One region of the Paenibacillus naphthalenovorans genome, then DNA from elsewhere that is predicted to be linked to it. Evidence: riboswitches for the same ligand, from Rfam matches in the RefSeq annotation. Region 1 holds a riboswitch; the other holds the start of a gene.
The links. Region 1 has a riboswitch for cyclic di-GMP ahead of IJ22_RS27145 (aspartyl-phosphate phosphatase Spo0E family protein). Riboswitches for the same ligand answer to the same signal wherever they lie in the genome.
Positions count from the first base shown of each region.

Region 2: it holds a riboswitch for cyclic di-GMP, as region 1 does, so the genes downstream of both, IJ22_RS15135 (hypothetical protein) here and IJ22_RS27145 (aspartyl-phosphate phosphatase Spo0E family protein) in region 1, are expected to answer to the same signal.

Region 1 is NZ_CP013652.1:1,374,277-1,389,624, forward strand. It holds gene IJ22_RS06645 (ABC transporter permease) at 1-18, shown strand, start outside; gene IJ22_RS06650 (ABC transporter permease) at 15-881, shown strand; gene IJ22_RS06655 (ABC transporter ATP-binding protein) at 927-1,856, shown strand; gene IJ22_RS06660 (ABC transporter ATP-binding protein) at 1,846-2,457, shown strand; cyclic di-GMP riboswitch class I at 2,761-2,849, shown strand; gene IJ22_RS27145 (aspartyl-phosphate phosphatase Spo0E family protein) at 2,957-3,142, shown strand; gene IJ22_RS06670 (HD-GYP domain-containing protein) at 3,189-3,821, shown strand; gene IJ22_RS06675 (stalk domain-containing protein) at 3,993-5,636, shown strand; gene IJ22_RS06680 (hypothetical protein) at 6,095-6,592, shown strand; gene IJ22_RS06685 (cyclase family protein) at 6,630-7,151, shown strand; gene IJ22_RS06690 (hypothetical protein) at 7,445-7,975, shown strand; partial or broken gene IJ22_RS06695 (hypothetical protein) at 8,333-8,662, shown strand; gene IJ22_RS06700 (zinc-binding dehydrogenase) at 8,984-10,003, shown strand; gene IJ22_RS06705 (DMT family transporter) at 10,055-10,948, shown strand; gene IJ22_RS06710 (GNAT family N-acetyltransferase) at 11,171-11,938, shown strand; gene IJ22_RS06715 (lysophospholipid acyltransferase family protein) at 11,971-12,897, shown strand; gene IJ22_RS06720 (metal-dependent hydrolase) at 12,938-13,906, shown strand; gene IJ22_RS06725 (TAXI family TRAP transporter solute-binding subunit) at 14,161-15,192, shown strand; gene IJ22_RS06730 (TRAP transporter permease) at 15,260-15,348, shown strand, end outside.
Region 2 is NZ_CP013652.1:3,087,899-3,103,246, reverse strand. It holds gene IJ22_RS15190 (site-2 protease family protein) at 1-819, shown strand, start outside; gene IJ22_RS15185 (aminotransferase class I/II-fold pyridoxal phosphate-dependent enzyme) at 884-2,068, shown strand; gene IJ22_RS15180 (MFS transporter) at 2,123-2,437, opposite strand; gene IJ22_RS15175 (hypothetical protein) at 2,630-3,220, opposite strand; gene IJ22_RS15170 (5'-3' exonuclease) at 3,210-4,094, opposite strand; gene IJ22_RS15165 (hypothetical protein) at 4,134-4,358, opposite strand; gene IJ22_RS26370 (hypothetical protein) at 4,751-4,906, shown strand; gene IJ22_RS15160 (XdhC family protein) at 4,864-5,238, shown strand; rRNA gene IJ22_RS15155 (16S ribosomal RNA) at 5,788-7,337, shown strand; rRNA gene IJ22_RS15150 (23S ribosomal RNA) at 7,652-10,564, shown strand; rRNA gene rrf (5S ribosomal RNA) at 10,638-10,754, shown strand; gene IJ22_RS15140 (phosphoenolpyruvate synthase) at 10,788-13,466, opposite strand; cyclic di-GMP riboswitch class I at 13,740-13,827, shown strand; gene IJ22_RS15135 (hypothetical protein) at 13,964-14,170, shown strand; gene IJ22_RS15130 (HD-GYP domain-containing protein) at 14,240-14,845, shown strand; gene IJ22_RS15125 (acyl-CoA thioesterase) at 15,037-15,348, shown strand, end outside.

The DNA of each region.
Region 1 (15,348 bases):
GAGGGGCGTTCCGTATGAAGAGGAATATCGCCCCCGAACGCCGCATCCTCCGTTCTGCATCCAAATGCAATCCAAGACAGAGGGCTTTGTTCCTGGCTGTGTCTGCGGCTGTTCTCATAGCAGGAACATGGTTCACTGGGCATTGGCTGGGTGACGTAAGCTTATCGACCCATCTGGAACTGCGCAATCGGGTTCCGTCTCTTGCTCATCCTTTCGGCACGGACTGGCTGGGAAGGGATATGTTTACACGCACCTTAAAAGGATTGACCCTGAGCATACAAGTCGGAATGATGGCTGCGGTTGCGAGTGTAAGCATTGCCGCCGTTCTGGGGCTGCTCGCCGCAACGATGGGGAAAACGGTTGATCGCATCATCGGCTGGTTGATCGATTTGTTTTTGAGTGTGCCTCATCTGGTCACGCTTATTTTGATCAGCTTTGTTCTGGGCGGCGGAGTCAGAGGGGTTGTCATCGGGATTGCCCTGACCCATTGGCCGAGTCTGGCGCGTATTATCCGTGCCGAAGTGCTGCAGCTGCGTTCGTCCGAGTTTGTTCAGATTTCGCGGCGATTCGGGAAGTCCCGCTGGTGGGTAGCCGTTAGACATATGACGCCTCATTTGATCCCTCAGCTGTTGGTGGGCCTGCTGCTTATTTTTCCGCATGCGATCCTGCATGAGGCGGCGATTTCGTTCTTGGGCATGGGATTGTCTCCTCATCAGCCGGCCATCGGTATCATCCTGTCCGAGTCTATGCGATATTTATCGACCGGCTTATGGTGGCTGGCGTTTTTTCCGGGCCTTTGTTTGCTGATCATTGTACGGGCCTTCGATACGGCAGGTGAAAATCTGCGGCTGCTCCTGGAAACGCACAGGTCGAATGAGTAGTTTTTTGGGGTCATGAGTCATACGTAAGGGAGGTTTTGTGCGGAAATGTCCGTTCTTTTGGAAGTGAATCATTTAAGCATCTCCTTCCTGCAGTATACCCGCGGTTTTCAGCAAAAAAAGCTGAACGTGGTACAGGAGCTGAATGTTACCGTCCATGCCGGAGAGATCGTTGCGTTAGTCGGGTCAAGCGGTGCAGGCAAGAGCCTGTTGGCCCATGCGATCCTGGGGATTCTCCCGGACAGTGCGGAGACCTCCGGCTCCATTCGTTATGATGGAGAAGAGCTTACGACAGCCAGACAAGCTGCTTTAAGGGGGCGCGAGATTGCTCTTGTCCCGCAATCGGTCAATTATCTAAATCCGTTGATGCGCGTAGGAGAGCAGGTTCGGACGAACCGCGGAGACGCTAAAGAAGCGGTCAAGAAACAGCGGGAGATTTTTGAACGGTATGGACTGGGGGCTGAAGTGGAACGCATGTTTCCTTTTCAACTGTCAGGCGGAATGGCCAGGCGGATTCTTGTCTCCACGGCAAGCGTGAGCGGTGCAAAGCTTGTCATTGCCGATGAACCGACTCCCGGTCTCGACGCCGGCGTTGTCAAGGAGACGCTTGGCTTCTTCAAAGAGCTGGCTGATCAGGGATGCGGTGTGTTGTTCATCACTCACGATATCGAAGCAGCCCTGCAGATCGCTCATAAAGTAGCCATCATTTATGCCGGCACGACCGTAGAGACGGCCCGTCCGGATGATTTCGCCGGCAGCGGGGAAAAGCTTCGGCACCCTTACAGCAAGGCATTGTGGAGAGCGCTCCCGCAAAACGGTTTTGATCCGATCCCGGGCTTTCAGCCGCATCCGGGTGCGCTCCCTGAAGGCTGCAGGTTTGCTCCGCGCTGTCCGATGGCTACGAACGAATGCATGAACTCTCTGCCCGAGATGCGATGGCTGCGCGGCGGATCGGTGAGGTGCATCCATGCTTCTTGAAGGGCGAAATCTGGGTTTTCATTACGAAAAAGGTTCCTGGATATTCAGGGGGATGGACATCATGATCAAGCCCGGTGAAGTGGTAGGGCTGGTCGGGCCAAGCGGTTGCGGCAAGTCCACTTTAGCCCGCGTGCTGGCTGGCTATGAGAAGCCCAAGGAGGGAAGCGTTCTGTTGAATGGCGCTCCTCTGCCTTCCAAAGGCTTTCTTCCGGTTCAGCTGATATTTCAGCATCCGGAAAAAGCGGTCAACCCGCGATGGCTCATGCGGTCCGTACTGAAGGAGAGCTGGGACCCCGATGAACAGCTTCTTGCCTCTTTAGGCATTGAGGAGGAATGGCTAAACCGGCGGCCCGGCGAGTTGTCCGGCGGCGAGCTCCAACGATTCTGTATCGCCAGGGCCCTTGGTCCTAACACCCGTTTTTTGATTGCCGACGAGATTACCACGATGCTCGATGCCATAACCCAGGCCCAAATCTGGCATGCGGTGCTAGAGGCGGCCGAAAAGCGCGGTATGGGAATGCTTGTGATCAGTCATGATAAGCATTTGATCGGACGGGTTTGCACCCGGGTAATGAAATGGGGCTCTTCAAGGACGCTTTAGGGGGTTGACAACAAGCCGAGAAATATAAAACTTCCGAACCGGCAGGGGACTGGAAATCGGCATGCAAAACACACCAGCTGCGAATTTAGTTTCGTACTGGTGTTTTTTAATGTAAAAAGACCTAGATGATATTCTAAAATATAGTACTAAAGACTCGTAAAAATGATAGTCAAATTGTGGAAAATGTGTTAGAATAAAAGAAAAGATGTCGAAACACCATAAATTAACACTATCCATGTCGATAGTTTTGCCAATATACATATTTCTTTTGCACCAAATTGTAACAATGTACAAACAATGATAGTCCGATCAAGGCACAGCCATTGAAAAGTGGTGTCGCAAAGCTAAAGGGGCTAACGTGTGGAAACACACCATGCCAGCCAGCCGCCGGAATGAGGAAGAAAACCCTTCATTCGGAGGGTTTTCTTTTTTATTGTAATCGAAAAAGATGGCTTCGTTAAAAAGAGGATGTTATAGCCTGTGAGGATGGTGAGAGGCCATGTACGGTGTTTTTAATGAAAAGCGATTGAAACATTTATCGGAAGAAATTGAGAGAATTCGATTCAAAATGCATGGCATATTCAACATCAAGCTTTGTTTATCCGATCCGGAAGTTAAAGCATTAAGCAAGGAATTGGATTGTGCGGTGATCAGATACCAAGAGTATATCAAGCGATTGACATGAATGAAATAAGGACAATGAGAGGTATTTTACGGAAAGGGTGATGTCAGTGAACGGTGAACAGGCGGTAAACGGACTAACACAATTGCTGGTCAAAGATATAGTGACCTATGAGCATAGTATAAGGGTTGGAAAAATGGCCAAGCTGATGGCGGCCTATCTGAACTTTGATGAATTGCAAACCCAAAAATTGATTGCAGGATGCTGTTTACACGATATTGGCAAGGTACACATCCATGACTCCATTTTGAAAAAGAAATCCTCGCTCACACAGGAAGAGTGGAAATATATGAAGTGTCATGCTTTTTTCGGAGTTCAGATGGCCATCATGGAAGGAATTACCGATCAGGATGTCATCGATACCATTCATTATCATCATGAGCGTTGGGACGGTACAGGCTACCCCAGCGGCTTGAAGGGAAACGACATTCCTGTATATGCCCGCATTTGTTCGATATTGGATGCTTTCGACTGTATGATATCGGATCGCCCCTATAAAAAAGGGATGTCCATACAGCACGCTCGCGAAGAACTGCTGAACCAGAGTTATTCGCAATTTGACGGTCATTATGTTCAGGTGTTTCTCACCATCCAGGATATGATATTGGAACATATTCAAAGAGACTCCGTACATTCGTTCGCCTATCATACGAGAGCTATATATCATTCGGGAATCGTATGACGATGAGATGAGTAGGTCACCGCCGGTGGCTTATTTTGGCTTTTGACAGCTGAAAATGTTACAAATTATTGTTTTTTGATAGGACGGAAGGAAAATGAGGGGAAGGTAATGAATTAAAATTAATGAAGGGCAGGAAGAGCCGAAGCATACAAGATTGGAGGGAAATCAGAAGTGAAGAAGGTTCTTACATCCACGACATGGAAGGTATGGCTTGCCTTTTGGATGATGATCGCCATGCTGACCATTCCGGCCCCGAGAGCGGACGCGGAATCGTTCTCCTATTTCGGGTATCCGAAAGGAACGGTGGGCATATCCAAGCCAACCATCGGTTTTGAGCTTGGCGAAAGGAACGGACTGCAGGTTGGTTCGTTTAGTATGAAGCTGGATCAAAAGCTTGTTTCGGGGACTTTTGATAAAGAAACGATGAGTTTTACATATACACCGACTGCGGGATTAACGCCAGGGGAGCATTCGGTTGAAGTGCAGCTGCAATTTACCGGTTATCAGACGGTTCATTTGAATTGGACGTTCACGGTAGCAGACAACCCTATAAGCGAAGTTCCCGCCGCATACTCACAGACCCGTCAACTGGGTCTGAAAGCGATCAACGATTATCGCATGCTTTACGGATTAAAGCCGGTCAAGCTCAACGGGAATCTGACGTTAGCTGCCCAACTCCATGCCCAATATTTGTTCACGAACCGTGCAGGGGAGACGACGCCTTCGGTTTCGCTGCATGATCAAAAGAAGGGATTGCCCGGTTATATAGGAGCCACCCCTTCCGAGCGTGCGGTTTATGCCGGATATTTTCGCGGCGTCGGAGAAAATGTTTCTTTTAAAACGGGAAATCTCGTGGATTCCATCGACCAGCTGTTTGATGCGCCGTATCACCGCAAGCCCTTTTTAATGCCGCATGTTACGGAAGCAGGTATAGAGATGGTCGGGGATTATGTCGTCATCATGTTTGGCTATGGGGAAAACTCCGAAACGGAGATGACGGTCTCTCCTGCCCCCGGGGATCCCTATGTTCCACTGATTTTTGACGGTTACGAAAATCCGGATCCAATACGTATGCATACGTCAAGAGATTATCCCGTCGGGTATCCGCTTAAGGTAGTCGTAACGGGAAAAGGCGTTGGCGAAGTCCAGTTGCTTGAAGCGACTTTGAAGGATGAATCGGGTCAACCGGTGAAGCTGCTGCAAAACAGTCCGAGCAATGACGATCATTTAACCAACAGCGTCATCTTAATTCCACCCGAGCCCCTAAAGCCAGACACTTCATATGCTGCATATGTGAAGCTGGGCGTAACAGTGAACGGGGTATCCCAAACGCTCGAGAAAGCCTGGAATTTTCATACGGAGCCGATTCGCGGCATCGGGAAGCAGAAGCTGCATACAGACATCGCCGCGTATGTGAAGCTGACAGAGCAGAAAGACAGAATTCAGCACGTGGTCACCTTCAAGCTGGACGATGATAGCTATACAGTGGATAACGTGCCGTTCCCGTTGAAGAGGGCTCCGTTTATCGAGGAAGGCACGTCCTATTTATGGGTCAGGGACTTGGCCGCGGCGCTGGGAGCCGAAGTGACTTGGGATGACGAACGCAAAGCGGCGGTCTATACAAAAAACGGCCGCGTAATCACTTTCTTTACGGGTCGTAACGTGTATGCCATTAACGGTATTGAACATACTACGGAATCGCCGGCCCGACTGGTAGACGAACTCACCATGATTCCGGTACGCCTGCTGTCCGAGGTTTTGGGTGCGCAGGTAGAGTATCTGCCGGAAACGCGGACCGTAAAAATTGTATATTGATACGTTTGAAGAAGCTGAAGGGTCCCGGTGATATGCCGGGAGCCTTTTTTTGGTACGCCCAGCATGGGCGTCATCTTTAGGGTGAGAGTCCCGAACGGGGGCTGGCGAGCGCCTACCGTAGCTGAGGGCAAGACCCTCTATGTCAATATAGAATGTACGTTCGGTTTTTGGGACGGATATCTCCCACTTCGTAACACTGGAGAGTCAGAGGTGTGTTTAATCGCCTCCTCGCCTTTTCGATCCAAATCAAGCAATACATATTTTTTGAACAAGGGACTTGCATGTTTTCATAGGTGAGAGGACGGGGGTTAGCCGCCCCCTCCTACTCGATTCTCCATTTCGTTTATACGCCTAAGAGGATATTCCGCAAGGAACCCGAATATATACATTGTATCTTTGGATAGTTGAAGCAGAAGCTGAGGCCGTTAGCCAATCATGGATAAGGGAGGAATGCGGATATGATCAACATCCTGCTTTTGTTCTTGTTGATCATGAATCCGGGAAATCCGGTCGATTCTCATGAAGATTACATTTTTGATGCGCGTCAGGCAAGGGTCGGTCAAACCGCAGCGGGAATGACGATCCAAGATTTGGATGTTCAACCGATCAACGAGTCGGATTATTGGGCTGTAGTCAAATTTAAAGGCGAGACCACGGTTTGCGGAGAGATTGTATTTATCGACGATAATGAATCCGGTGAAGGGTGGGGACTGCTTAATTATTTTACCCCGAGCAGCCATTGCGCCGCCAAAATTCCGGTAACTGATGTCGGGAAGCAGCGCAACGGTTTTTCGTTGACCGATAACCCTGCCCGGCAGCTTGAATCATTAAAATTAAACGGTAAACGTTATCAGATCACGCTGATCATCGATGATTATGAAATCTATCAGACCGGTAAGGCTCAAGAAAACAAAGCGCGTCTGATTAAAGTTGTAGATGCAGTGAAGTTGGATTAACATCAAAGATTCAACGAGAATTCTTGGGGAGGAAGACATGAGGGTTATTGATTTATCGGAGATGATAATGGATGGAATGACCGTTTACCCGGGTGATCCCGAAGTGAAGGTTGAAGTGGTTCATACCCGCGAAGAGCATACATGGGAGCTGCGTCAATTGACGTTGGGCACACATACCGGAACGCATGTCGATGCTTTCTCACATATGCATCAGGGGGGGAAATCCATCGATGAGATTCCTGTCGAACGATTTTTCGGAACGGCACAGCTTGTAAAATTACATTCGGAGTGGCCGGTTCGTCAAGGCTTGTTTTTTATAGAAGAATGCGGAATGGAACAGTTTGAACGAATTAAACAAGCCAATCCGCCTTTTGTAGGAGGAAACCTTACGGAAGCTGTGGAGAGAAACCTGTTGGCGATCGGAATCCTAACCTATACGAACCTGGTAAATCTGGAATTGCTGCCTTACGGAAGAAGCTTCATGTTTTATGGCTTCCCTCTTAAAATTAGGCACGGGGACGGGTCTCCGGTGAGAGCCGTTGCCATACTTGATCATTGAATCGCAAGGGTATCCGTTCATGGTTGTAACGGGTACCCTGTTTGCGTCGAATCAAAATGATCCGAATTTTCGCATGCACCGTTTCATTTTTCCCCGGCCGCACTTTACATCCAACGATCGTAGATTTAAATTCAAGGAATGATTCTGAATCGAATGTCAATTAAATACAATGAAATATCGATGTCTCTACGGGAGGAGGGGCACATAGCAGCGGAAAGCTAAGGACGTGATTGTAAGCGTTAACAATCATAGTGTGAAAGCTTCTTCAGCATTACGGGAACGAGGTGATTACAGTGGGAACTCGCTTATTATCGGAGCATATGATTAAAAAACAGTATCCTCATTTGAGATATGTAAGAATTCATACCGACGGCAACAATAAAGCCACGATCTATGCATGGAACGATAATTTGCAATTACCCGATAAAGAAATAACCAAGTTGAAGAAATTCGCTTCCGGTTATTTGCCTCAGCACGTTTGTTATCAAGTCAAATCCTATGACAAGATTGAAGCTGACCGGGTCCCGCAAGTTGGTGAGCTTCCGGAGGCTGTGGTTCAAGCGGCAATGAGCAGAGGCTTAAATCAAAACCGCATCGTCGAGGTGATGAATGAGCTGTTTTCCAACGGAAGGATGACCTTTAACAGCTACGATATGATCACGGGAACCATTCATTTTGATCTTTGCTCATCTGTGCCGTTTACCGTGATGGAAAAAGAACTGATTCGCCGGTATCTTTACGAAATTACGCCTTTGGGAGCTGCCAGTGAAGTCAATTATTGCCAAGAGCCGGTCGGCGATGATAAACCTGCAGATTTGATTTGAAAGAATTAGCAGGCGAAGCAGGATGTACGGCCATCCCATCCAAAAAAGACTGATCCGCCATTGGTCAGTCTTTTTTTGGTACGCCCAGCATGGGCGTCATCTTTAGGGTGAGAGTCCCGAACGGGGGCTGGCGAGCGCCTACCGTAGCTAAGGGAAAGGGTGTCCGCCGCGAGGCGGAATCCGAAGGAAGCCGGGGGCAAATGCACGGGTCAAGGTACACGAACTGGATTTGAGGCAGGGTTAGTCGGATGAGTTGCCCAAACATAATGAAATCCAAAGCCGCCAAGGGCTAATCCTGTAGACTCCAGTGGTCGCGGGCAGACAGATGACGTTCTTATCTGGGGAGGCCTGCGGAATATGCGAAGTCACTTCGTAACACTGGAGAGGATGTTCGAAGGGGACAACCTACGGCTCGCTTACAAGCGAGTGGTCCAAAACGGAGGAGCCCCCGGTGTGGACGGCGTAACGGTAGTGGAGCTACAAGCTTACCTGAATATCCACTGGAAAACGGTGAAAGCCGAACTCCATAAGCGTGTGCTGAAACTGATTTGGGCTTACCTGAACGCCGGAGTCATGGATAACGGGGGATGTCAGAGGATGGAAGAGGGCACGCCGCAAGGCGGGCCGTTAACCCTGCTTCTGGCCAACATCCTGCTGGACGAACTGGACAAAGAACTGACCAAGCGCCAAAAGGGCATCTCAAAGTTTTTGCCTGGGTAATGTATTGAATAATGGATTGATCCTATGGTATTATAATTGTAACATTTTGTATATAAAACTAGGTTTATTATAATAAACCGAATGGTGAGCGATACATATCATTTAGTCTTACGTTAATATGCTGAGCGCGTCATATTTTCGCCGATATAGTGTTTTGCAAGCGTTTTACAAGGAGGAAATAAATCCGCATTCCGATGGAGTCTTCCCATCCGGCTTTCTTGCTAACCAGGCCGTCTCTGCGGAAGAGATAAGCGTTGAATTTATCATGATCAAGGAGTATGATGAAAGATGAAAACTTTAGTTTGGTCAGGTCCTGAAAAAATGGAAGTACAGGAGGCAGCCGTTCCCGCATTCGGGGAAGATGAATTGCTGTTGAAGGTAGATGCCGTAGGGATCTGCGGATCCGAAATTGAAGGCTATCTGGGACATAACAGCCTCCGGGTACCTCCGCTGGTCATGGGGCATGAATTCAGTGCCACGGTTGAGGCCGTAGGAGCCAAGACCAACGGGTTCTCAAAAGGAAACAAAGTTGTAGTCAACCCGCTTCTTTCCTGCGGTGCGTGCAATTCCTGCCGCAAAGGGCTGGTGCAGCTGTGTGCAAAACGGGCCATCATCGGCATTCATCGGCCGGGGGCATTTGCGGAGTATGTTCATGTGCCGGCATCTGCCGTTCATCTTCTTCCGGAGGGAATAAGCCCTTTTCGGGCGGCTCTGACTGAGCCACTGGCGTGTTCGCTGCGAGCGGCCAGAAGAGCGATGGAAGGACATCCGTTTGCCAACGTCGTCGTATTTGGAGCGGGAACGATCGGCTTGCTAAGCTTTCTGACCGCACAAATTTTGGGGGCCTCCAAAATCATCGTCGTCGATACGAACGAGGCCCGCTTGAGAACGCCTGAAAAATTGGGCGCCCATGCGGTATTTACTCCCCATACTCCTGATTACTTGCATCAAATCAAGGAAGCCATGGGACCCTCCGGAATTGACGTCATCATCGATGCTGCGGGATTCCAGGCCACCCGTTCCGCGGCTGTAGAACTGGTGAATCTGGGCGGAACCATCATGAACATCGGTCTTGGCATTGATCATACGCAAATTCCGATCAATGTTTGTATTCGCAATGAAATATCAATCCTGGGCTCCTTTTCTTATGATAAACAGGACTTTTACGATGCTCTCGAGCTCTTGAAGAGCGGCAAAATTAACGAATCGGATTGGTCGGAAATCCGTTCCTTACGGGATGGAGACCGGGCGTTTCAGGATTTGATTCATGGAAGGGTACCTCATGCAAAAATCTTTTTGATACCTTGAGGGGGAGTATTTTTCCTCCCTATTTTTTTTTATTTATGGAGATGAGCAACAGTGAATTGGCTTATTATTCTTTTATGTTCGATTTGGGGATTTAACTGGGTTGTAATGAATATCGGGGGGCAATATTTTCCGCCGATGATGTTTTCCGCACTGCGTTTTCTTGTAGGGTCTCTGGTCATATTTGCCGTCATATGGGTTAAGCGGATTCCATTGCCCAAAAAAGAAGACTGGAAATGGTACGGAATATGCGGTTTTTTACAGATCGCCTATGTTTATACGGCTTCCCAATATGCATTTCATTATATGGATACGGGCCTTGTATCTGTTCTGAATTTTACGATGCCCCTATGGCTGACGCTCATCTCTCCGTTTTTTATGCCTGATGAACGTTTGACGAAAATGAAATTGTTAGGCGTATTTACCGGCATCATCGGACTGGTTATGGTCATGGAGATAAATCCGGCTCAGTTTGACGGCAATGGGATGAAGCTGTGGATGGAGGTATTCGTATTATTAGGTGCGGTGGGCTGGGCGATATGCAATATTATCATGAAAAAAGTGCTCCATTCCCACGATAAGATTCAGTTTACAGGGTATCAGATGCTGATCGGCGCCATACTGCTGCTTTTGGGGTCATTGGCTTTTGAAAGAGGGGATGCGATCACCTGGAGCAGAGAAGGCATATTCGCCGTTCTCTTTGCGGGGGTGCTCGCATCTTCCCTGGCTTATGTCTTATGGTTTTATATTTTAAGCAAAATTGATGTGACCAAGGCTTCCATGAGTTTATTGCTGGTGCCTGTAGTCGGTGTTTTTTCCAGCGCGCTCGTTTTCCAAACCCGGTTGAGCTGGAGCGTCTTAATAGGGATTGTTCTGATACTTGCGGGTATCGGGATCGTTAATCTGAAGCAGGGTCAGCGTGCACGGAGTATTGCTGTTAAGCACTAAACCCATCCGCATAATGAACAAGGGGCCTCATCTGAGTCGAAGACTTGGGTGAGGCCCCTTGTTTATTGTAAGAACCCGAAATGATGAATCGAAAAATCAGAAATTACAAAAAATTAATCTCTGTATAACAATGAGTTGATACTTCAAGGCTAAAGTCAAAGTAAAGCGTTCCATTTCTTTTCCGATGCCCGCTGGAAGACATCGCAGAAAGGTGAGATTCCGATGACAATACGAATGGGAAATGCACAGCTGCACTCTTTACCTTTTGAAGTTAAATTGGCTTATCGTTCCGATGAAATTGAGCAAGCATTACGTTTACGGTACCAGGTTTTTGTCGAGGAGCAGCGTAATCTTCGTTTAATGAACGATTCAGGCTTGGAGCAGGACCGGTATGACGAATTTTGTGATCATCTCATTGTTAAGGATCTGAATTCGCAGGCCGTTGTCGGCACATATCGCTTGCTTCCCGGGCCCAGGGTGCTTCAGCACTGCGGATTTTACTCGGAAACAGAATTTGATTTGTCCCGCTATGAAGATTATAAATGGAATACCCTGGAATTGGGCAGAAGCTGTGTGGCGGCGGAATATCGCAATGGAAGGGTCATTCAACTGCTATGGGAAGGCATTGCCGATTATATCAAGCAAAAAGGATACCGTTATTTAATAGGATGTGCGAGCCTTCATATGGGCACCATTAAAGAACTGAATGAGCTGTACACGATGCTTGCAGTGAATCACGTCATTACGGACCGCTTTGGAATTACCCCGCTTGAAACGCATCGCATTCCAGGTTTACAGCTGGTAAACATGGAGCTTAGCGAAAAGGAGTTATTTCGTAGGCTGCCTCCATTAATGAAAGGCTACAAGTGGTTAGGCGCTGAAATCGGCGGCGAGCCTGCCTATGACGAGATTTTTGATACCGCGGATTTTTTCATTATTCTGGAGGCCGAAAAGATCACGAACAGCTACAAAAAGAAATTTCTAAGGTGATTTCAACTCATCGTTCCAGAGGAGGCTTTCCATTGTACGTCTGGATAGGAAAAATGGCAGGGCTTGAACATCGATTGCACCGATGGGCCGGCTTCATCCCCCGTTGGGCTATTCGTTCAGCTTGTTATGGCTTAAGCTGGCTGCTCTTTATGTTTGCAGTGAAATGGAGAAAAAAGGTGCTGAGTAATATGAAGCAGCTGCTTCAAACCACCGGTACGCTTCAGCTTTGCCATTACTGCAGATCGTATTTCTATCAGGTCCTTCTGACGCTTTACGAAATAGGATTCGATTCCTCCGGGCTGCTGCGGCATTGGGAGAAGCGTTTTGAAATTGAAGGCGAATGTCATCTCATAGAGGCGCTCAAGCACAAAAAAGGAGTTATATTAACGGTTCCGCATATCGGCAACTTTTTTTTCTATTACTGGTATTTGTCACAAAAGTATCTCTGTTTGACGGTGGCTACGGCAGGGAGTGAGGAGCTTCGTCCTTTGTATCTCAAATTCCAACGGCTGGGCTGCCGCGGATTGGATTACGATAACGTCCCGCCCCTGCAGCTTATTCGCAGGCTGCGGAGCCATTTGAAGCAAAATGGTGTAGTCTTCCTTATGGGAGATTTTTACCGCCGAAGCTTTCCTCCTGCCTTTTTTTTCAACCGGGCCACAAGGAGTCCTAACGGTGCGGCACATCTTGCATTGGAATATGGCGTTCCGATTCTTTCTTTTTACGGATACCGGACCAAGGGATTTTGTCACCGGCTCGTCTTTGACGCACCACTGGACTTGAACGGGCAATTTCAAACGGATCAGCGGTATGAGGCAACCAATGCGTTGAATAAAATTCTGGAACAAAAGGTCAAGATGGCTCCGGATCAATGGTTTTACTGGTTTAATACCGAGGAAAGATGGGACTGTCACCCGGAACGGAAACAAAGCAGCAAAGGAATAGAATCCGCTTCATAATGGGTACTCGTGTTACAAGACCAAAGGTATTGTGAGGCTGATGAAGAACATGGATACAGGGAGCCATTTGATTATTGGCGCGACATTGGCGGGACTTGCTTATGTGGACCCCGTAGTGGCGCATAATCCAAGTTTGGCCCAGGCTGTTATGGTAGGCACATTGATTGGCTCTCATGCCCCCGATTTGGACACGATACTACGGATTAAGGGATTCTCGTATTATATCAGATATCACAGGGGAATTACCCATTCGATACCCGCTTTGTTGATATGGCCTGCGTTCATTACATTGCCGCTGATGATGGCCTACAGCCGTTGGGATGATTGGATGCATCTTTACGGCTGGATTTTTGCCGCGGTTATTCTTCACGTAGGGCTCGATTGGTTGAATGCTTATGGTGTACAGTGTATGCGGCCTTTTAACAGCCAATGGATGCATCTGGATGTTCTCGCTATTTTTGATCCGTTTTTATTTTTCCTTCATGCCTTCGGATTAGGATTATGGTGGGCCGGGTATGACCCGGCGGGCGTCTTTACCTGGGTCTATGCGATTAGTATAGGATATATCGGGTTACGGGCCTGGTGGCATCATCTTTTAGTGAAGCAAGTTATAAATATGGTCGGCCGGCAGAGCATTTGCCATGTGCTTCCTGATCTTCGCGGATTTCGCTGGAGCTTTGTCGTAGAAACAGACGAGTGCTTTTATACCGGTAAAATTGTTTTTCGTACGATCAGGATGGAGGATGTGTACACAAAAGAAAAAAGAAACCATATCATCCAAGCAACGATGGGCATAGATGGAGTCCGTACGTTCCTGGGCTTTGCCCAGCGCATTCATGTTACCTGGAGGGAACACAACGACGGTTATGAAGTAAAATGGAGCGATGTCCGTTTTTGGTACAACCGTAAATTGCCGTTTGGAGTAGATGTTCAGCTTGACCGTGAGTTGAAGGTGATTGATTACTCCCTCGGCTGGAGGAAGAAGGCGTGGGATCCTCCTTTTGTATAAATGAATTCAATTCCGTCGGATTCAACCTTGGAGATATGCTCCCCTTAAAGTAGACAGGTGAAATCATGAAAACCTGCTGCTGAAGGGGAGCTTTTTCCGCTTCTGAATATTTAAGCCCCCGGGTTCTTCATAAAATTAGAGCGGCATGTTCCGAAATACGGAACAAATATCTTGTTTAAACCGCTCAAAAAAACGATGATAAAAGTGTTCACCTCATATCATTTATCTACTTTTGCCAAGGGGGTCATTCGGGTATGTTTAAAAACGTACAATTGAAAACGTTTACTTTTCTGGCGCTTGTATTTGTATTTGTGATCGGGTGCAGTGCTGAACCGGCTGCGACAATGAAGGAAGCACAAGTACAGACCAATGGAGATAGCGCTTCGACCCCGGTCTCCAATCAGCCTTTAGACCTCCGATTCATGGCTGCTCCACAATCCGGTTCATGGTATCCGTTAGCAGTAGGTATTACAGAGGGATTGAAGAAGAACATGAGTCAGTTAAAGCAAGTCAGTATTGAACCCGGCGGCGGTGTTGCCAATGTAATTGCGGTCAACGGCGGAAAGGGACAAATGGGATTCTCACAGGCTATGCCGACGGTTGACGGTTATGCCGGTAATCCGCCCTTTAAAGAAAAGAATCAGAATGTGCAGTATGTGCTCTCGTTATTCCCGCATACCACACATATCGTTGTGCTGAAAAATTCAGGAATCACCAACATCGAAGAGATCAAAGGCAAAAAAATCAATGTTGGTCCTAAGGGTTTATTGACCGAAGATATTGCGGCCAGAATTCTTAAGGCTTATGGCATGAGCTATAAGGATATGGCCAGCGTTCAAAATCTGTCCTTTTCAGATTCCGTCGAGCAGATGAAAGACGGGCGCTTGGACGTACTGTTCTGGACGGTGCCTTCTCCCTTTGCGGTATTGACCGATCTGGCTCAAAGCAAGGATATGGACTTGCTGGCGATCCCCGAGGACAAAATTGAACAAATGACCTCGTCCAATCCCGGTTTGGTTCGAGCCATCCTGACAAAGGGAACGTATAAAGGTCTGGATCATGATGTGGTGACCGTTCAATCCCCGCTAGTGGTTATAGCCAATAAGGATGCACCGGTGGATCTGGTATACCAGGTGACCAAAACCATATACGATAACCTGAACGATTTGAAAAAAATCGATCCTGCTTTGAAACCGGTGGATCAGGAAAGCCTGCCGGCCGATATTGGCGTTCCGATGCATCCTGGAGCCAAGAAATTTTTTCAGGAAAAAGGATTATTGAAATAATACGCTGTAAGACCAACGTTACATGGTGTGGCTCCACGCAAGATTATACAAGAAAGGCTGGGTGAAAATGCAGCATTACTTGAAAAAGCTCGTGCTATTCATTACGTATGCCTTCGGTTTTTATCATCTGTACACCGGGTTCTTCGGTACGTTCGA
Region 2 (15,348 bases), 1.7 Mb from region 1:
GTGACGGCCCCCGTATTTATTCCTTTTCTCGGCGCATTGATCAATATGAAAAGACACCCGAGAGATGCGGAGACGGAGGCTTATGTAGCGATTGGCGGTCCGGCGCTCGGGACGCTCGGGGCTGTTGCCGTGTTTGGAGCGGCTTATGCGCTGGATCATCCGCTGCTCTATACTGTGGCCTACGTCGGGTTTTTCCTGAATCTGATCAACTTGCTGCCGATCCATCCGTTAGACGGAGGACGCATCGCCACGGCCGTTACCCGTTGGCTTTGGCTGGTCGGATTGATCGGCGGATTGGTCATTATCATCTATTTGCGTTCGATTTTATTTTTCATCATCTGGGCGATGTTCGCCTACGACCTTTACAAAAAGTATGTCAAAAACCGCAACCGGGGCGAGGAGCGCATGGTGACCGCGAGCTTTTCCGTTCCGGCAGAGCCGTTAATTGCCCAGGGATACATCATTCCCGGAACGGAGCACAAAAGGGAACTTCCTTTCATCACGTATTCCAGTCTGGAGGATGGGCAGCAGTACGTGAAGGTGCTTTGGGACAGCCTTGATTTTCAAGGCACGGTGCCGATGATGAGCCAAGGCATCATCCAGAGGGCGTACGTGACGCGGCTGGAGCATCTTCAGAAGGAAGACGGGCTGCATCTGATGATTCACTGCCGGATCGATTACACACATTATGAAAATGACAAATATTACGAAGTGCCCGCCGCTTCCCGTTGGAAATTCGGTATTGCATATGTGCTGCTTGCGGCGTTTCTGATCGCCATGATGTCGCTTGTGCATCGGGTTTCCGGCTTGACGGTTTAAAGGTCATTTGCTTGATCGAGGCTAACATGTTAAGACTATTCTTATACCAAAAGAGGTTTTCCGTATGAAACGACTGGAATCGAAACGTTTGGCCGAACTGGGTTCGGCTATTTTTTCTGAAGTGGCACAGTGGAAAAAAGAGGTGGCAGCCCGCGGCGTCGATGTGATCGACTTGGGCATCGGAAGTCCGGATCGTCCTCCTTCGGCAAGGGTGATGCAGGCGCTTGCGGATGCTGTGGCAGACCCTAAGCTTTATGGGTACCCGACATCGGAAGGAAGCCCCGAGTTCAGGCGGAAGGTTGCGCAATGGTACAAACACCGCTTCAACGTGACGCTGGATCCGGAAAGTGAGATCGTCACCCTTATGGGCTCGCAGGACGGCCTCGCCCATCTTGCCATGGCGGTGACCGATCCGGGAGATACCGTGCTGGTTCCCGATCCGGGTTACCCCATTTATGGGGCGAGCCTGGTATTGGCTGGCGTACAGCCTTGCTTTATGCCGCTTCGTGAAAAGAACGGCTTCCTCCCCAAATTGGAGGATATCCCTGAGGAAACGGCAAAGAAGGCCAAATTTATGCTGCTGAATTACCCGAGCAATCCGTTGTCTGCCGTTGCGACGCTCCCGTTCTTTGAACGGCTGGTAGATTACGCCAAAAAGCACGATCTGCTGATTGTCCAGGATCTGGCTTATTCCGAGATGGCTTTTGACGGATTCAGACCGCCCAGCATTCTGGAAGTCGAGGGCGCGAAAGACGTGGCCGTGGAGTTCCATTCCCTATCCAAAAGCTTTAATATGGCCGGATGCCGCATTGCATTCATGGTCGGACAGTCCGATACGGTTCGGGCGCTGCGCGTGCTGAAATCGAATATCGATTATGGCGTGTTTTTGGCGGTGCAGCAAGCGGGCATTGCCGCTTTGGAGGAGGACATGAGCCCGGATAGACGTTCGGTTGCGGAAATATATGAGAAACGGAGAGACATCGTCATTGACGGTTTGCGCGAGGCAGGCTGGGATATTGCCAGACCGAAAGCGACCATGTTCATTTGGGCACGGATTCCCGACGGATGGACTTCTCGACAAATTTCCCGGGAAATTCTGTATTCGGCCGGTGTTGCGGTCATTCCGGGCGATGCGTTCGGCAAAGAAGGAGAAGGTTATGTACGCATAGCCTTGGTTCAAGAGGAGGAGCGGCTGATCGAGGCTGTTCGCCGGATCGGACATTTTTTAAAAACAAGAGGTTTGACATAGGCGATTCCTTGCCGGTTCGTTCCGGCAAGGGATTTTTTTCTTAACGGTATGGAATCAATAGGTCGCGACTTGCCCTTTGCTGACGTTTTCCTTACTTAGTTTGTGCAGCGAAGCGTGCATCAAAAAAAACAATAGTGAAACGGCTGAAGTGAGGGTCCCGATCACAATCACCGGCAGGACGCCCCAATGATCATACACATTGCCGCAGATGGTAGGTCTGGTCATTCTGCCCACATTGCCGAAACCGCCGGACAACCCCATATAGAAAGGCGCGGATTTGCCCGTGCGTTCGGAGAAAAAGGTCGGAATCGCAGGAAGCAGCAGCATTTCTCCGATCGTGCACACGATCATGCCGAAAACCAGAAACACGTAGGTCTCGTGAAAAAATTAAAATGAAGCCCAGCCCCAACGTATAACAGACCGCACTGGCCACCATTTGGGTGACCAGCGACCTGGCCATCGTGGATTTGATCAGGGTGGTTACCGGCTGTCCGGCGAAAAAGACAATTCCGTTTACGGTCCACAATAAACTGTACATGGCCAAGGGATATCCTTGCTCCGTTAAATAAGGTGCGATGCCGTTGCTCCAGAACGTAAATGACATATAATAAAACAACGCGCCGAGTCCAAGAACAAATATATGTGGAAACGGGTCAAATCACGCAGCGGGCTTTCACTTTTGACATGCGCCGCCGCAGCGTTTTCCGCAGGAATCTCATCCTGCGCGGAGAATGGCATGAAGAAGAACAGGAACACGGCAAAAGCGAATGTCGACATTGACGTTACGGCATAAGTCAACGGAAACGAAATCGAGGCGATCAAATCTCCCAAGCACGCTCCGATCGCCGGCCCGGTATTATTGCCGACATAGCGCTTGGCATGAAGGAAATCGATAAGGACAAACGGTTTGTCATATATAAAGAGCTGCAAAACCTGATTCAGGAAGATGTTCCGCTTGTCACCATCTGCTCCGAAAAAAATTCTGATTGCGCTGATAAAGCCATCGAAGGGCGAGACTGCACCATCTACGGCATGCATTATGATGTAAACGAATGGTCGATTAAACAATAAGAGCTGCGGGGCTGTCGCCATGAAAATGGCCGGCGGACAGCTCTTGTTTATTCCCAAAGCCCGGGCGCTACTAAGCGCCATACGAATCTATTCTGATTTTCAGTTCCATTTGCTCCAGCCATTCGCCAAGGACATCTTTACGTATGCTTACTTTCAGATCATCCATCAACAACGGATCAAGCTCTGCAATATCGCAGGTGATTTGCGACAGCTCCCTGCTTAAAAGAGCGGTTTCCTTGCCTTGAATCAATTTCTTTTTAAGCCGGGACAGGCCGGGCTCCAGTTGTTCGATATTTTCATAGATCCGCTCCAGCGATCCATAATGCTGAATCAGCGGCAGAGCAGATTTTTCGCCAATCCCCGGGCAACCGGGAATATTGTCGCTGCTGTCGCCAAGCAGCGCTTTGACATCTACCCATTGTTCAGGAGCGATTCCATAATCCGCTTGAAAATGGCTCAGGGAGTAAACATATTCTCCTTGTTTGCCCGCAATAATTTGCGAGGTCGTTTCACTCAATAATTGAAACAAATCATGGTCATTGCTGTATATGTAGCAATCTCCGCCAGACCACTTTTTCGACAGAGCCCCCATCAGGTCATCGGCTTCGTAAGGCGACAATGAAATCTGATGAATCCCTATCGCATCCGATGCTGCTTTGCACGTCTCATACTGATGGATCAAAGGTTCGGGGAGTTCAAACCGTGTGGCCTTGTAAAACGGATACTTTTTCCTTCTTGCGGTTTCGTCCCTTTTCACGTCCCAAACCACGGAGAGGTGAGTAATCCTGTGGTCCCTGATCAGGTTGAATATTTTCTGGTAAAACACCCTTAATGCATTGGTGTACATGCCTTTGCTATTTTTTAACTGGTCATCGGTTCGGTTATATGAGGTGGCAAAATGCGCTCTGCTCAACAAGTTAAATCCGTCGATTAATAATAAAGATTGTCCTGTCATCTTTTCGCCACATCCTTTATCTTAAATTGAAGCTGAACCTTACGATCTAATATCGCTCATGGAAACTCGAAATTCGCAGTCGCTTCGCACATAGTTGGTCCCGTTTATTTTAACGCTAATCGGCGTAATCCGTTCAATGGTTCCGCCGTCCTCGACTCTCACCGGAATATCATCAGCGGTACGTTCCCAGACGGATACTTTCAACTGAAACAATGATGCAGCGAATAGTTCCGTATCGGAATAAAGAGCTCTGGTATCTGACATTGTTTTCACCTCAATCTACAATATTCGACGTAGAAATAAGTAATTCCTCTTAAGGATTATGAAAGTATCTTTGCTGCGTTTTTGGGAAGCTGCGCAGGTTTGGATGCCCTGCCGCATGACCGGCGAATAGCCTTCACTCCATCCGCTGGCCGGAAAACGAAATCTGTCGTCTCATCAGATGAAAACAAAAAAATGACAATTATTCCTAGTGATTTTATTATATTAATATCTCTTAGATCACCAGTTGGAATGACAGGAGAAAAATCGAATAACCGAATCACTTTAACGTTGGAAAGAATCGACCGGACAGCCGGAGTCAACATGAATGTTGATTTCTGGTGAGTCCGGTTTTTGTTTTGGGTTGATTGCCATTGTGAATGGAGATGAACAGATTGCAGCAAGTTTCGTTGTTGATTGTTCATGCGGATTATGTGATCACTGTAGACCGGGACAGGCGGATTTACAAGGATGGGGCGGTTGCCATTGACGACGGCAAGATTATTGTATCGGAAAAAGTCATGAAGACATCGCCTATCTTGGGGGGTTAAGCTCGGGAAGCCGCATCCGCAAAATCGTAAAGAGCCTCCGGTCCGACGATGTGACATTGACGCAAGAGAGATTGAACAGGCTGTTTTCCCCCATCGGTTTGGATATCGGGGCCGGGACGCCGGAAGAAATCACGCTGAGCATCATGGGAGAATTGGTGGCACATCGCCGCAGAAGAAGCGGCGGTTTCTTGCGTGAGGCGGCAGGGACATCGCGGAACCTTTTGACGCTTAGGCCGGTGACCGTAAGGGGCGAAGGCTCTGCATGCAGTGATATAAATGATTATACGGCCTCGGGACTTAGCGACGTGTGCGTACACCCAGGATCATTTTAGCCGCGCTCGGAGGAGAGCATGATTCGCCGCATCGTCCGACGGAACCGAGAGCAGAGCACCTATGCGGTGCTTTTTTATTTTGAACGAGCACCAAAACATTGGATAATATGATACAAATATCTAGGTTGGAAAATATAACTGTTGCATCGGGATAGTAAGTATGATAAATTACTAATCCTGAGCTGCTGCGAGGCAGACAGGATACAAGTCAGACGGTTTCTCTGAGCTTGCGGACGATCCCAAGCATGGAAAACAAAAGACTTGCAAAACGAAATCGAATATGATAGATTATTAAACCGTGACTCCGAAAATACTGCAACTGAATCAGCGTCTGGACGAAAGGATTCGTTCCTCAGTCTGGATAAAAAAACAGTTGCCAAACGGTACGGAGTTATGGTAGATTGATTTTCCGGCCGCATGAGACAAGCGGATCGGTGAAACCATAAAGTAATTGCCCTTTGAAAACTGAACAACGAGTGAGTGCGAAGTCTCGTCAAGAGATTTCAAAACAAGTCAGTAACGAATTGAGCAATCAATTTTCTCTAAACTTTATTGGAGAGTTTGATCCTGGCTCAGGACGAACGCTGGCGGCGTGCCTAATACATGCAAGTCGAGCGCTGGGGTTCTCCCTTAGGGGAGACCTCCTGGAGCGGCGGACGGGTGAGTAACACGTAGGCAACCTGCCTGTAAGACCGGGATAACTACCGGAAACGGTAGCTAAGACCGGATAGGTGGTTTCTCCGCATGGAGGGATCAAGAAACACGGTGCAAGCTGTGGCTTACAGATGGGCCTGCGGCGCATTAGCTAGTTGGTGGGGTAACGGCTCACCAAGGCGACGATGCGTAGCCGACCTGAGAGGGTGATCGGCCACACTGGGACTGAGACACGGCCCAGACTCCTACGGGAGGCAGCAGTAGGGAATCTTCCGCAATGGACGCAAGTCTGACGGAGCAACGCCGCGTGAGTGAAGAAGGTTTTCGGATCGTAAAGCTCTGTTGCCAAGGAAGAACGCCTTGGGGAGTCACTGCCCTGAGGGTGACGGTACTTGAGAAGAAAGCCCCGGCTAACTACGTGCCAGCAGCCGCGGTAATACGTAGGGGGCAAGCGTTGTCCGGAATTATTGGGCGTAAAGCGCGCGCAGGCGGCCGCTTAAGTTTGGTGTATAAGCCCGGGGCTCAACCCCGGATCGCACCGAAAACTGGGTGGCTTGAGTGCAGGAGAGGAAAGCGGAATTCCACGTGTAGCGGTGAAATGCGTAGAGATGTGGAGGAACACCAGTGGCGAAGGCGGCTTTCTGGACTGTAACTGACGCTGAGGCGCGAAAGCGTGGGGAGCAAACAGGATTAGATACCCTGGTAGTCCACGCCGTAAACGATGAGTGCTAGGTGTTAGGGGTTTCGATACCCTTGGTGCCGAAGTCAACACAATAAGCACTCCGCCTGGGGAGTACGCTCGCAAGAGTGAAACTCAAAGGAATTGACGGGGACCCGCACAAGCAGTGGAGTATGTGGTTTAATTCGAAGCAACGCGAAGAACCTTACCAGGTCTTGACATCCCTCTGACCGGTACAGAGATGTACCTTTCCTTCGGGACAGAGGAGACAGGTGGTGCATGGTTGTCGTCAGCTCGTGTCGTGAGATGTTGGGTTAAGTCCCGCAACGAGCGCAACCCTTGAGCTTAGTTGCCAGCATTAAGTTGGGCACTCTAAGTTGACTGCCGGTGACAAACCGGAGGAAGGTGGGGATGACGTCAAATCATCATGCCCCTTATGACCTGGGCTACACACGTACTACAATGGCCGGTACAACGGGAAGCGAAGGAGCGATCCGGAGCGAATCCTTATAAGCCGGTCTCAGTTCGGATTGCAGGCTGCAACTCGCCTGCATGAAGTCGGAATTGCTAGTAATCGCGGATCAGCATGCCGCGGTGAATACGTTCCCGGGTCTTGTACACACCGCCCGTCACACCACGAGAGTTTACAACACCCGAAGTCGGTGGGGTAACCGCAAGGAGCCAGCCGCCGAAGGTGGGGTAGATGATTGGGGTGAAGTCGTAACAAGGTAGCCGTATCGGAAGGTGCGGCTGGATCACCTCCTTTCTATGGAGTCCATGCTGACGGTAGGTCAGCGGACAATCTGCAACGTAAGTTGCAACGGCACTCACTCGTGTTCAGTTTTGAAAGGTGCAATGCCTTTCAAAGCTTAGCGTGTTCTTGGCAAAAGTTGATAGTTGCATCGGCAAGCCGGAGCATGGTAAGATGCCTTTCCTGCCGGTAAAACGGCAGCGAAAATACGTTTGTTCCTTGAAAACTGGATATCGAAACGAAGCAAAATGCTGAATCATCCCGCTGCGATTTTCGTGAGGAAATCGTCAGCAGCCGATACGTAAGTGTCGGTACCGAATAACCAAATTGGTTAAGCTAATAAGAGCACACGGAGGATGCCTAGGCGCCAGGAGCCGATGAAGGACGTGGCGAACGACGAAATGCCTCGGGGAGCCGTAAGCAGGCTTTGATCCGGGGATGTCCGAATGGGGAAACCTGCGTATCGTAATAGATACGTACCATGCAGTGAATACATAGCTGCATTGGAGGCAGACGAGGGGAACTGAAACATCTAAGTACCCTCAGGAAAAGAAAACAAAAGTGATTCCGTCAGTAGCGGCGAGCGAAAGCGGATTAGCCCAAACCAGGGGGCTTGCCCCCTGGGGTTGTGGGACGTCAACGTGGGTTGAGCAGAGTAGGTGAAGCGGTCTGGAAAGGCCGGCCAGAGAAGGTAACAGCCCTGTAGCCGAAATTCTGCGAAAGCCCTAGACGGATCCCGAGTACCGCGAGACACGTGAAACCTCGTGGGAATCCGGCAGGACCATCTGCCAAGGCTAAATACTCCCTGGCGACCGATAGTGAAGCAGTACCGTGAGGGAAAGGTGAAAAGAACCGCGGGAGCGGAGTGAAAGAGAACCTGAAACCGTGTGCTTACAAGAAGTCAGAGCCCGTTAAAGGGTGATGGCGTGCCTTTTGTAGAATGAACCGGCGAGTTACGTTTGCAAGCAAGGTTAAGGTGAGAAGCCGAAGCCGCAGCGAAAGCGAGTCTGAATAGGGCGAATGAGTTTGCAGGCGTAGACCCGAAACCGTGTGATCTACCCCTGTCCAGGGTGAAGGTGCGGTAACACGCACTGGAGGCCCGAACCCACGAATGTTGAAAAATTCGGGGATGAGGTGGGGGTAGCGGAGAAATTCCAATCGAACTCGGAGATAGCTGGTTCTCCCCGAAATAGCTTTAGGGCTAGCCTCGGGAGATGCGTCGTGGAGGTAAAGCACTGATTGGGTGCGGGGCCCGCCAAGGGTTACCAAGTCCAGTCAAACTCTGAATGCCACAGACGTTAACCCGGGAGTCAGACAGTGAGTGCTAAGATCCATTGTCAAGAGGGAAACAGCCCAGATCATCAGCTAAGGTCCCCAAGTGTGTGTTAAGTGGGAAAGGATGTGGAGTTGCGCAGACAACCAGGATGTTGGCTTAGAAGCAGCCACCATTCAAAGAGTGCGTAATAGCTCACTGGTCGAGTGACTCTGCGCCGAAAATGTAACGGGGCTAAACACACCACCGAAGCTATGGGTCCAGTAATGGGCAGTAGGGGAGCGTTGTAATCGGGTTGAAGTCAGACCGTGAGGACTGGTGGACTGGTTACAAGTGAGAATGCCGGTATGAGTAACGAAAAGATCAGTGAGAATCTGATCCGCCGAAAGCCTAAGGGTTCCTGAGGAAGGTTCGTCCGCTCAGGGTAAGTCGGGACCTAAGGCGAGGCCGAAAGGCGTAGTCGAAGGACAACAGGTTGAAATTCCTGTACCACCGTGAACCGTTATGAGCAATGGGGTGACGCAGAAGGATAGTGACGCGAGCTGATGGATGCTCGTCCAAGCAGTGAGGCTGGTGTGCAGGCAAATCCGCACATCGAAAGGCTGGGCTGTGATGGGGAGGGAAAATTGGAGTACCGAAGGTCATGAGTTCAGGCTGCCAAGAAAAGCCTCTAGCCAGGGAGAAGGTGCCCGTACCGCAAACCGACACAGGTAGGCGAGCAGAGGATGCTAAGGCGCGCGGAAGAACTCTCGTTAAGGAACTCGGCAAAATGACCCCGTAACTTCGGGAGAAGGGGTGCCCCGGTAGGGTGAATAGCCCGAGGGGGCCGCAGTGAAAAGGCCCAAGCGACTGTTTAGCAAAAACACAGGTCTGTGCGAAGCCGCAAGGCGAAGTATACGGGCTGACGCCTGCCCGGTGCTGGAAGGTTAAGGGGAGCGGTTAGGGTAAGACCGAAGCTGTGAACCGAAGCCCCAGTAAACGGCGGCCGTAACTATAACGGTCCTAAGGTAGCGAAATTCCTTGTCAGGTAAATTCTGACCCGCACGAATGGCGTAACGACTTGGGCGCTGTCTCGACGAGAGATCCGGTGAAATTTTAATACCTGTGAAGATGCAGGTTACCCGCGACAAGACGGAAAGACCCCATGGAGCTTTACTGCAGCTTGATATTGGACTTTGGTACGATCTGTACAGGATAGGTGGGAGCCAGGGAAGCATGAGCGCCAGCTTGTGTGGAGGCGACGTTGGGATACCACCCTGATCGTATCGGAGTTCTAACCTGGTGCCCTAAGCGGGTATGGGGACAGTGTCAGGTGGGCAGTTTGACTGGGGCGGTCGCCTCCTAAAGCGTAACGGAGGCGCCCCAAGGTTCCCTCAGAATGGTTGGAAATCATTCGCAGAGTGCAAAGGCAAAAGGGAGCTTGACTGCGAGACAAACAGGTCGAGCAGGGACGAAAGTCGGGCTTAGTGATCCGGTGGTACCGAATGGAAGGGCCATCGCTCAACGGATAAAAGCTACCCTGGGGATAACAGGCTTATCTCCCCCAAGAGTCCACATCGACGGGGAGGTTTGGCACCTCGATGTCGGCTCATCGCATCCTGGGGCTGAAGTAGGTCCCAAGGGTTGGGCTGTTCGCCCATTAAAGCGGTACGCGAGCTGGGTTCAGAACGTCGTGAGACAGTTCGGTCCCTATCTGTCGCGGGCGCAGGAAATTTGAGAGGAGCTGTCCTTAGTACGAGAGGACCGGGATGGACGTACCGCTGGTGTACCAGTTGTCTCGCCAGAGGCACGGCTGGATAGCCAAGTACGGAAGGGATAAGCGCTGAAAGCATCTAAGCGTGAAGCCCCCCTCAAGATGAGATTTCCCAGTACGTAAGACCCCTTGTAGACGACGAGGTAGATAGGTTCGGGGTGGAAGCACGGCAACGTGTGGAGCTGACGAATACTAATCGGTCGAGGGCTTATCCAAAAAGCACATGAAGATGATCAGCGGCTTGGTTTCGATCCAGTTTTCAGGGCGCAAGCCTTGAGAAATGAATACGTTTGGTGATGATGGCGGAAGGGAACCACGCGTACCCATACCGAACACGGCCGTTAAGCCTTCCAGCGTCGATGGTACTTGGACCGCAGGGTCCTGGGAGAGTAGAACGTCGCCAAGCAAAAAGCCTGCCTATGGCAGGCTTTTTTATGTCTTACTCAAAGTCAGTGCCTTCCAATATTTGCACGTAGCCGCTCGTTCCGTTCAACCGGACATAAGCGCCGTCTTTAATCCGTTCGGTCGCTTTTTCAATTCCAACGACGGCCGGAATGCCATACTCCCGGGCAATCACCGATCCGTGCGTCATCAAACCGCCTACTTCCGTGATCAGGCCGACGACCGAGGTAAACAGCGGTGTCCATCCGGGATCGGTATAGGGAGCGACTAAAATTTCCCCGGCATTCAGCTTGGCTTCCTCCGGCTTAAGAACGACTCTTGCAACACCTTCGACGATACCTGCGGATACCGGCGTGCCTACAATCGCGCCCTCCGGCGCTTCCACCACATCACGCAATTTTCCGGAAATGATTTCTCCTTCGCTTGTCATCACCCGGGGAGATTTTAGTTTTTGATTCCGTTCATGCTGCTTTTCTCTTGCTTCTACGATGGTTGGAACATCTCCTGAAAAGCGGTTTTCCAACAGTGCGATGAGCTCTTCCAGCGTTAAATAATACACATCGTCTTTATGCCGAAGGACTCCTTTTGCGACAAGTCCGTTCGCTTCTTCCATTATCGCGCGTTTGTAGATGTCAAACAGCTTCACCACACAGAACTTGTGATGCTCGCGCATGCCCAACAGGTGGCGGTATAGCTTAATCAACCGGGATATGCTTCTTTTTTGCCAAAAACCAAAATGCGCGGCCATTTCTTTTCCCGCCGCCTCGGCTTCAAGCCTGCCTTGTCTGAATTTCTTCCTGTGCTCCCCGGCCGCTGCCGTTCTGATATTGCTGATAATGGAAGGGATCAGTTGGGTAGGCTCTTCGCGCCATCTTGGTCTGGTGATGTCAATTTCACCCACACACCGCATACCGTATTTCTGAAGAAAGCTCTCCAATTCTACTTTAAATTCATCTCCGCCCGGAATCTCGCCCAATTTTTCATCGAAATGGTCGCTGCTTGCTTTCTGCAAATAATCAATTAAGCCGGGATACTTTCGTATCTTATCAGCAAGGTCTCCCAACGCCAAGCCGAATTCGGTTGTCACATTGCCGGGAAGAGATTTGTACAATGGATTCAACAACCTATCTGCCCGTTCTTTCCCCACCCTTTTGTACAGCTTCTTTTTAAGCGTTCCGGAAGCCAGGACACCTGCAATAAAATAGACGGCCACTCTGGGAATCACCTTGGGCATTTTCTCGATACTCTTCCTGATCGCGCGAATCCTGTCCGCCCCTGAGGCGGAAAATACATGGATCCCGGTTTCACGAGTGATACGATCAATAAGGGCGGAGGCCTTTCTGTTCGCCTTAGCGGGATCTTGCACAAACCGGTGATTGATTACTTTCAATGCCAAGGGAATGATGATCGGCGCCAGTTTACTGACCGTGCGTAATATTGTGCCTATCGGTATGGATCGATGGCGAAAGGCTTCTCGGCTCATGACTTCCTCCAAAGCTGACGCTATGGATTCATCCATGCCCTTGAATATTTTTAGCATTCTGTTTCGAACAGGCCTTATAGAAAGAGGAGCGGTAAAATCAGCAAACATTCTTCCCCCTGCATGATGCAGGATGTACGGTTCGGATGAAGCAGGATTTTTCTTTATAAAATGAAGAAGGCGGCTCAAAACGGATATAGCCAGCGGTTTCATTGGATCAGTCATCATTTGAATGTAGCCGAAATTTATAAATACATGCAATTGATTATCTGAGACAGGCGGTACCGGATATAACGATGTAATCGGCCGACTTTGGAGAATATAAAATTGACCGTCGGCAAAACCCCACTCCACATCTTGCTCCGAGGCATAGTGAGCTTCAATTTTTTTACCCAATATTGCCAGTTGAATGATTTGATGATCCGTTAAAGCCTGCAGCTGCTGTTTCTCCGGAGGGAGATGCTGAGCAACCGTTCCTCCTTCCGGCACGGCATATATGGCTGTTTCCTTCTTGGAAACCTGTTTTTTTACGATTTCACCTGCACGCACCTGATACAAATCCGCAGTAACCAAACCGGATACAAGGGCTTCTCCCAAACCGAAGCTTGCATCGATCGATACCGTTCCGCGATGTCCCGTGACCGGATCCGCCGTAAACATAATTCCGGACACCTCCGGGAAAATCATGTGTTGAACAACGACGGAAATAAACACTGAACGGTGGTTAAAGCCGTTTTTGGCGCGATACGAGATCGCCCGGTCTGTAAACAGTGAGGCCCAGCAGTTTTGTACGGCTTTGAGCAGCTGCTCCAGTCCGCAAACATTCAGATAAGTATCCTGCTGTCCCGCGAACGAGGCCGTCGGCAGATCCTCAGCCGTAGCGCTGGAACGAACAGCATAAGCTTGAGCTATCCCAGTGGTTTCCCACGCTTTTGAAATGGCCGATTTAACAGAGTTGGGCATCGAAAGGGAGGTGAGATGTTCGCGAATACGCTGTCCCAATATACGTATTTGCTCCAATTGTTCATGGCTGACGCGGTCCAACTGATCGAACAGTTCCTTCATCTCCCGGCTGGATTGAATGAATTGGCGGTAGGCGGCAGTTGTCACGCAAAAACCCTGCGGTACCGGGAAGCCGGCTCTTTTCAGCTCCCCGAGGTTGGCTCCTTTTCCGCCCACAGCCGGCAGATGGGATTTATCAATACTCTGAAAATTCAGCACATATATCGTTGGCATTTTTCCAACTCCTTAATACGAAATGGCAGCTTGCATTGGTTCCCAATATATTGATCTTGTCACTGAGTTGTCAACCATTTTTTTGCTGATTTTCATATTATTCCATCCCCCGGCAAAAGCCGTTCTCCAATCGATGGTTTACATGAGGAGAGGCTTTTCCATTCACAATATATAGTATAAAAATGAAAATTTTTACTATAAAAAAGGAATTTGATTGAATATGTCGAACATTGTTAGCTAATATCTAGTTTTTTCTAACTAATCTCCTTTGAAAAGTGATAAAGGCACACCCATTGAAAAGTGGGGTCGCAAAGCTACAGGGGCTTCAGTGTGATAAACACTATGCCAGCCAGTTACCGAAATCCGGATCATCAATCCTCCAATTTCGGGGGATTTTTTGGTTTTGGGACGTATTATGTAGCATTCTTCCATCGTCACTCTAAGTAGATGAGTTGGTCCGTATTTTGTGAAATCATTGATGAGAGGAGAGAGTGAAAATGTATCTTGGCCGAGTTCCTGCAATGGGATTGGATGAGATTCGAAACCAAACCTATGAGGAATTAAAACACCACTACACAAACCTGAAAGCTGAATTAAAGGTGGCTCGCGTTAATTTTGAATTTGAAAGGGCAGCCGATCTTAAGGAAGAAATCGATTTTATTTTAAAAGAATTATCAAGAAAAAAGGAAAAAAAGACCAGTTGATGATTGACATACGGGACGGTTTCATATGAAGTCTGCATGGATCAGTTTCTTGGTATGGAGGAGTAAGTCATGAAAAATGAACGATTGCTGTACATTCTTTTTAGATTAATGAAGAAAGAGTTAAGTACATACGAACATTGCATGCGGGTTGGCAAAATGGCGAGAATCATGGCATCCTATCTTCATTTCAATCAGGAACAAACACGTAGTCTGGTCGTAGGATGTCTGCTTCATGACATTGGCAAGATTTTTATTCCAACGGATATTATTACAAAGAAAACAGGTACGACGGCAGAAGAGTGGGAAACCATGAAACGTTATCCTGTGCTCGGAGCAAATCTGGCGCAAAAAGAAGGAATTCATGATTTGAATATTATTGAAATCATTAAATACCACCGCGAACGCTGGGATGGGTCCGGTTATCCTTATGGCTTGCGCGGTGAGTTCATTCCGACTTTTGCGCGAATTTGCTCTATCCTTGACGCTTTTGATGACATGCTGCAGGACGGTCCTCACAGAAAAGGTTTATCCGTTCAAGAAGCCAAGCAAGAGCTGTGGTATCAGAGCAGGAAGCAATTTGACAAAAATCTTGTTCAGGTTTTCCTGAGCATCCCGTTGCATGAATTAAAGACATTCTCCGGCTTCGGCAAATGGAGAAAAGAATATTACGGTTGAGTATACCAAATGCCTCCTGTGATTAATCCGGGGGGCTTTTTTACATTCGGTTTTCTCCAACGGCGCCGGATTTGGGCAAACGGGAAGCGACACAGCATTGACAACATCTGGGTTAGCCTGCATAATGTGTTCAAAACGTACATGCGCGTACGGATGATGTACATGAACATGAAGGAGCCGGCAGACTGTATATGGAACAAAGATATGTCAAGGAATCTAGATGCTACAAAACATCCCGAGTATTTCCGACGGATGTCAATAATCACAATACGCTGTTTGGCGGAAAGCTGATGGCCTATATCGATGATATCGCTTCTATCGCGGCTTCCAAGCACTGCCGCAGAAACGTCGTGACGGCTTCGACGGATTCTGTCGACTTTTTGTCACCGGTTCGAACAACAGATTCGGTATGCTTGGAATCCTTCGTAACCTGGACGGGAAGAAGTTCTATGGAGGTCTTTGTCAAAGTGATTACCGAGGATTTGAAAACGGGGGAGCGCACC